Regions from separate parts of the Priestia megaterium genome, predicted to be linked through region 2. Evidence: predicted binding sites of a transcription regulator. Region 2 holds the regulator's gene; the other holds the start of a gene.
The links. The regulator CtsR, encoded in region 2, represses protease genes until heat stress. The targets are predictions, from matches to a motif close to ATGGTCAATAAAGGTCAAACA.
Positions count from the first base shown of each region.

Region 1 (3,415 bases), 320 kb from region 2:
AGAAAACATTTCTTGGTTCTGCTTATTTTTCAGCTGAAGTTTGTATTGTTCGTTCACTGAAAGACGAGGTTCCAAATCCTCATTTGCATAAGCAACGACATTTCCATCTTCAATTTTCACAATAAAATCCGGTACAATGAATCGTTCATTGGACTTCATATAAAATGATCCAGGACGAGGATTTAATTTCTTAATCTGTTCATGTAATTGTTGAAGAGCTTCAAGTGAGATTTGACATAACTTTGAGATTTTCATCCATTTTTTATAAGCAAATTCCTCAAAGTGATGTGTCAAAATTTGCTCTATTTTTTCTGTCCATTGATTACTTCTTTTTAATTGGAGCATTAAGCACTCCTGTAAACTTCTCGCCCCTACTCCTGCCGGGTCCATCTGCTGCACAAGTTGAAGAGCCTTTTCAACCTGCTCTTGATCTTGGCCAAGCTGGTTAGCAAGTATGATTAACTCATCGTGCAAATAGCCAGCATCATCCAGACTATGAATAACAAACTCAACGGCTGCCTGCTCACATTCATCTAATTTTAATAATGCGGATTGATTCATTAAATGTTCGTACAGCGTTTCTTTAGGAGCTGGTATACTGCTCATATAATCTGTTGAATCAGAAGTTGCATGATTTTTTTGATTGTGAGATGTATTGACGGGCAGCTCTGAAAAATCTATAAGCGGATTTTGAAGCGCCTGCTCATGTAAAAACGCTACAATATCCATCGATGAATATTGTAAAAGAGAAATAGCTTGTGATAATTCTTTTGACATCGTCAGTTTTAACGACTGCTGCTGAAATAATCCAATTTCCATTATTTCTCCCCTCCCCTTCATCTATTTTACTATAAAAACGCTTTCAAAGAGCATGTAACTATTTTTTATATGTAATTTTTTCATCAAAAAATCTCCGTCAACCTTTGTTAACGAAGCATTTCATCCTATTTTTAGTTACTAACCATCAAAAAAGTAATAGAGCTATACACCTTTATAACTTTTCATTATAATTCGCGCCTACTACATGATCCGAGTACTAATTCGACATGACGTTTTCTGCGTCATGTCGAATTTTCTGCATTTGTATAATATATAGAAGAATTGCTTATTGAATAGTTTGTGCCATTTGCATAAACTTGTCTAAGTTTTCTGCGTCATTTTTCGTAAAAATGGTTAGCTTCATTGGTTTCTTTCCTTTAACCAACACGGCGTTTACCGTATGATCGCCAGATGTGGCTTCATACCAGACAGAATCTTTGAAGATTCCATTCTCTTCAAAATTCTTTTTCTCTGCTGCATTTTTATTAACTGCTGTTGCCGTTTGTTTAACAGATTGAGCAGCGTCATCCAGCGATGCTTCTGATGAAAGCATTTCAATACGCATAAATTGAGAATCATCTGAAGTTAACACTAACGCATCTTTTCCAGGTTCTTCACCCGTTAGTTTATAGCCGTCCATTACTTGAATAGAATAATCTTGTTCTGGGCTTTTTGTTAGTTTTGTTTCTGAAGAAGACCTTGACTGCCCACCTTCCGCCGTTTCGCTAGTCGATGATTGACTTCCTGAAGGTTCGGCTGAGACCTCAGCAGAATCCGCATCTTTTTTCGACTCTTCTTTTGCAGCGCCTGATGTTTGATCAGATTTAGAAGCTGTATCCTGCTGAACATTTTCTGCTTGATCATTAGACTTCGGCTGAGCAGAATCTTCGTTCGTCCCGCATGCAGATAGTAATAGGGCTACCGATGCACTGACAATGAAAAGTTTGTTCATGTATTTCATATTTATTCCTCCTCCGTGTTTCTTTTCCTTATATACTGTTTTATAGTATTCTGACAAATTCCGCAACCGGTACAATGGAATTAATTTCTTGCTTCCTTACGCGTATAAAGGGTTATAGAAGGAAAATAAATATTATTTTTTGAGAAGATGAGCCTTTTTACTCAAAATAAAAAACGTTGCGTAATCCGCAACGTTTTAAGACGCCCTCGACAGGATTCGAACCCACCCTAAGAGAACCGGAATCTCTTGTGCTATCCACTACACTACGAGGGCATATTTGTCACAACTTCCATTATAGGAGAGAAAACTTCTCTTTTCAATAGAATACTACGTTTATTTTTTTAAGAAGGGGGAAAAATTTTAATAATGTCAAAGAGGAATACATAGTCTTTTAAGCGAATATGTGTAGTAGAGGTTCTTTTGTTTGACCTTTATTGACCATACGTGTATTATAGGTACATAACAAATTATTCTTGTTAAGGAGGAATTTAATATGAACTTAATTCCTACAGTTATTGAACAAACAAACCGTGGTGAACGTGCTTATGACATTTATTCACGTTTATTAAAAGACCGCATTATTATTTTAGGTAGTGCTATTGATGATAATGTAGCTAACTCGATCGTTTCTCAGCTTCTATTCTTAGCTGCTGAAGACCCAGAAAAAGATATCTCACTTTATATCAACAGCCCAGGTGGCTCTATTACAGCTGGAATGGCTATCTATGATACGATGCAATTCATTAAGCCAAAAGTTTCTACAATTTGTATCGGTATGGCTGCATCAATGGGTGCTTTCTTACTGGCTGCTGGTGAAAAGGGCAAACGTTTTGCTCTTCCAAACAGCGAAGTAATGATTCATCAACCTCTTGGTGGTGCTCAAGGACAAGCTACTGAAATCGAAATTGCGGCAAAACGTATTCTATTCTTACGTGAAAAACTAAATTCAATTTTAGCTGAGCGTACAGGTCAACCGTTAGAAGTGCTACAACGTGATACAGATCGTGATAATTTCATGACTGCTGAACGCGCTTTAGAATACGGTCTAATTGACAAAGTATTAGAAAACGACCCTAAATAAGAAAAAAGCCTTTCCCACTTTGGGAAAGGCTTTTTTATGCATCGTTCTCTACGTAAGCGACTAACGCATCCATTGCTTCTTTTTCATCTACCCCTTCAACAATGAGCGTAATAAGAGAACCGTTATTAATCGCTAAGCTCATTAACCCCATGATACTTTTAGCGTTGACTACTTTCTCATCTTTCTTCAAGTACACATCAGATGTAAAACGAGTTGCTTCTTGCACGAATAGTGCCGCAACACGAGCTTGTAATCCCGTTTTTAATTTTACTTCTACTTGTTTTTCCATGATAAAATCCTCCCCCTTGCAATTCCCCTTATGTGACTGGCTGACCGGCGCGAAGCTTGTCTGCTATTTGGTCAATTTTACGCAATCGATGGTTAATGCCTGATTTGCTAATTTGACCTCCAGATACCATCTCACCAAGCTCCTTTAACGTAACGTCTTGATATTCCACACGCAAACGAGCAATTTCTCTCAGCTTTTCTGGTAAGATATCTAATCCAGCTGTTTCATCAATATAACGAATGTTTTCCACTTGACGAATGGCCGC
Region 1 is NZ_CP023317.1:4,788,945-4,792,359, forward strand. It holds gene rpoN (RNA polymerase factor sigma-54) at 1-819, opposite strand, end outside; gene CEQ83_RS24605 (hypothetical protein) at 1,106-1,780, opposite strand; tRNA gene CEQ83_RS24610 (tRNA-Arg) at 1,982-2,053, opposite strand; gene clpP (ATP-dependent Clp endopeptidase proteolytic subunit ClpP) at 2,274-2,861, shown strand; gene CEQ83_RS24620 (HPr family phosphocarrier protein) at 2,896-3,150, opposite strand; gene whiA (DNA-binding protein WhiA) at 3,179-3,415, opposite strand, start outside.
Region 1: a site for CtsR is predicted at 2,202-2,222, ahead of clpP (ATP-dependent Clp endopeptidase proteolytic subunit ClpP). Genes of this name have one in related genera too.

Region 2 (3,415 bases):
GCCGCAGTGAATAGGCCCAGGCGACTGTTTAGCAAAAACACAGGTCTCTGCGAAGCCGCAAGGCGAAGTATAGGGGCTGACGCCTGCCCGGTGCTGGAAGGTTAAGAGGAGGGGTTATCCTTTGGGAGAAGCTCTGAATCGAAGCCCCAGTAAACGGCGGCCGTAACTATAACGGTCCTAAGGTAGCGAAATTCCTTGTCGGGTAAGTTCCGACCCGCACGAAAGGCGTAACGATCTGGGCACTGTCTCAACGAGAGACTCGGTGAAATTATAGTACCTGTGAAGATGCAGGTTACCCGCGACAGGACGGAAAGACCCCGTGGAGCTTTACTGTAGCCTGATATTGAATTTTGGTACAGCTTGTACAGGATAGGTAGGAGCCTGAGAAGCCGGAGCGCTAGCTTCGGTGGAGGCGTCGGTGGGATACTACCCTGGCTGTATTGAAATTCTAACCCGCGGCCCTGATCGGGCCGGGAGACAGTGTCAGGTGGGCAGTTTGACTGGGGCGGTCGCCTCCTAAAATGTAACGGAGGCGCCCAAAGGTTCCCTCAGAATGGTTGGAAATCATTCGTAGAGTGTAAAGGCACAAGGGAGCTTGACTGCGAGACCTACAAGTCGAGCAGGGACGAAAGTCGGGCTTAGTGATCCGGTGGTTCCGCATGGAAGGGCCATCGCTCAACGGATAAAAGCTACCCCGGGGATAACAGGCTTATCTCCCCCAAGAGTCCACATCGACGGGGAGGTTTGGCACCTCGATGTCGGCTCATCGCATCCTGGGGCTGTAGTCGGTCCCAAGGGTTGGGCTGTTCGCCCATTAAAGCGGTACGCGAGCTGGGTTCAGAACGTCGTGAGACAGTTCGGTCCCTATCCGTCGTGGGCGTAGGAAATTTGAGAGGAGCTGTCCTTAGTACGAGAGGACCGGGATGGACACACCGCTGGTGTACCAGTTGTCTTGCCAAAGGCATCGCTGGGTAGCTATGTGTGGACGGGATAAGTGCTGAAAGCATCTAAGCATGAAGCCCCCCTCAAGATGAGATTTCCCATAGCGCAAGCTAGTAAGATCCCTGAAAGATGATCAGGTTGATAGGTCAGAGGTGGAAGCGTGGCGACATGTGTAGCTGACTGATACTAATCGATCGAGGACTTAACCAAACTTTAAAAGTGTAAGCTTTACTCAGCAAACTGTTACCTAGTTTTGAGAGAGCAATCTCTTGTCTGGTGGCGATAGCGAAGAGGTCACACCCGTTCCCATACCGAACACGGAAGTTAAGCTCTTTAGCGCCAATGGTAGTTGGGACTTTGTCCCTGTGAGAGTAGGACGTTGCCAGGCACCTGAAAAAGGACTAGCTATTTTAGCTAGTCCTTTTTTGTTTACAATTTATTTGTTTTATGAAAAAGTATAGTAAGAACAATAAAATTCGCGATTTGCAGGTTTTGAAATAAATTTTAGTGGCAACGATAAAAGTAAAGAATAAACTTTAATAGTACATAGTTGAAAATTTTTTCGTTTCCTTTTATATTTAAATTAAGGTCAAATATAGTCAAAGTCAGAAGGAGGGGGCAGCGTGCCAAATATCTCTGACATTATCGAACAGTATTTAAAACAAGTACTTGAATTAAGTGAAAGAGAAATTGTTGAAATAAGGCGCAGTGAGATTGCTGATAAATTTCAATGCGTTCCGTCGCAAATTAATTACGTTATCAATACCCGCTTTACGGTTGAGAGAGGTTATCTTGTAGAAAGTAAGCGAGGCGGCGGCGGATTTATTCGTATTGCAAAAGTAAAAATGCATGATGCAGCGGATTTGTTTCAGCAAGTGATTGAGATGATTCAAAATGAAATTTCACAAGTAAGTGCTGAAAATGTCATTATTAGGTTAGTTGAAGAAAAAGTCATCACAGAACGAGAAGCAAAAATCATGTTGAGCGTTATCAATCGTTCAGTTATTAATATTGAACTTCCTTATCGTGATGAGCTAAGAGCCAATCTTTTAAAAGCAATGCTTAATTCATTACGCTACCGATAAGCTCATGATCTATTTTATTTAGAACAGGGAGTGATGACAGGATGATTTGTCAGCAATGTGAAACGAGACCTGCAACTCTTCACTTCACAAAAATTATTAATGGTGAAAAGACGGAGATGCACGTATGTGAACAATGCGCTTCAGAAAATGGAGATGCATTTTCTTTTTCAAATCAGCAAGGTTTTTCAATCAATAACTTACTAGCTGGCCTACTTAACCTAGACCCAGCAGTAACTGAAAATTATAAGAAACAAAGTCAGGACGTTCTTTCTTGTCCTACTTGTGGCATGACATATCAAAAATTTGCTAAAATCGGCAGGTTTGGATGTGCAGATTGCTACAAAACATTTGAGCGACCTCTTATTCCTTTCTTGAAGAGGCTGCATGGAGGTAATTATCTACATCATGGAAAAATACCAGCAAGAATTGCAAGTAATCTTCATTTAAAAAAGGAATTACAGGCATTAAGATTGAACTTAAAAGAGTATATCGAAAAAGAGGAGTTTGAGAAAGCAGCCGAACTCCGAGATCACATTCGATTACTAGAAAAGAAGATGAACGAATCGAGAGAGGAGGAAGCGTAATTCATGTCCCAGGATTTGTTCTTTTCCCAGCCTGTTAGCTCTTGGATGCGTCAAGAAGCTTCGAATTCAGATATTGTGCTAAGCAGTCGAATCAGGCTGGCTCGAAATTTAACTCATTATCTTTTTCCAACTCTCTTTTCTAAAGAACAAGCAGTTGAAGTGGTTCGAGTATTTGAGCAAGTTTTTCAAAAAAGCGAGAACACCAATCAGTGGAATTTGCATTTACTAAAGATGAACGAATTACAGCCTCTTCAAAAGCAAGTGTTGGTTGAAAAACATCTTATCAGTCCTAACTTGGCTGAAGGAGACAACAACGGAGCTTGTTTTTTATCAGAAAAAGAAGATTTGAGTATTATGGTTAATGAAGAAGATCATTTACGCATACAATGTTTATTTCCAGGCCTTCAATTATCTGAAGCTTTAAGCACAGCGAATAAAGTAGATAATTGGATTGAGAAATACGTAGATTATGCGTTTGATGAAAATAGAGGGTATTTAACCAGCTGTCCCACAAATGTGGGTACTGGGCTACGTGCATCTGTGATGATGCATCTGCCGGCTTTAGTGATGACCCGTCAAATTCATCGTATTATTCCCGCTATTAACCAGCTTGGCTTAGTGGTGAGAGGAATTTATGGAGAAGGTAGCGAAGCTTTAGGGAATATCTTTCAAATTTCTAATCAGATAACCTTAGGGAAATCTGAAGAAGATATTGTGGCAGATTTAAATAGTGTCGTACAGCAGTTAATTACACAAGAGCACTCTGCAAGAGACGCACTGTTTAAAACATCTCATGTAGAGTTA
Region 2 is NZ_CP023317.1:82,755-86,169, forward strand. It holds rRNA gene CEQ83_RS00420 (23S ribosomal RNA) at 1-1,152, shown strand, start outside; rRNA gene rrf (5S ribosomal RNA) at 1,215-1,330, shown strand; gene CEQ83_RS00430 (CtsR family transcriptional regulator) at 1,566-2,027, shown strand; gene CEQ83_RS00435 (protein-arginine kinase activator protein McsA) at 2,069-2,611, shown strand; gene CEQ83_RS00440 (protein-arginine kinase McsB) at 2,615-3,415, shown strand, end outside.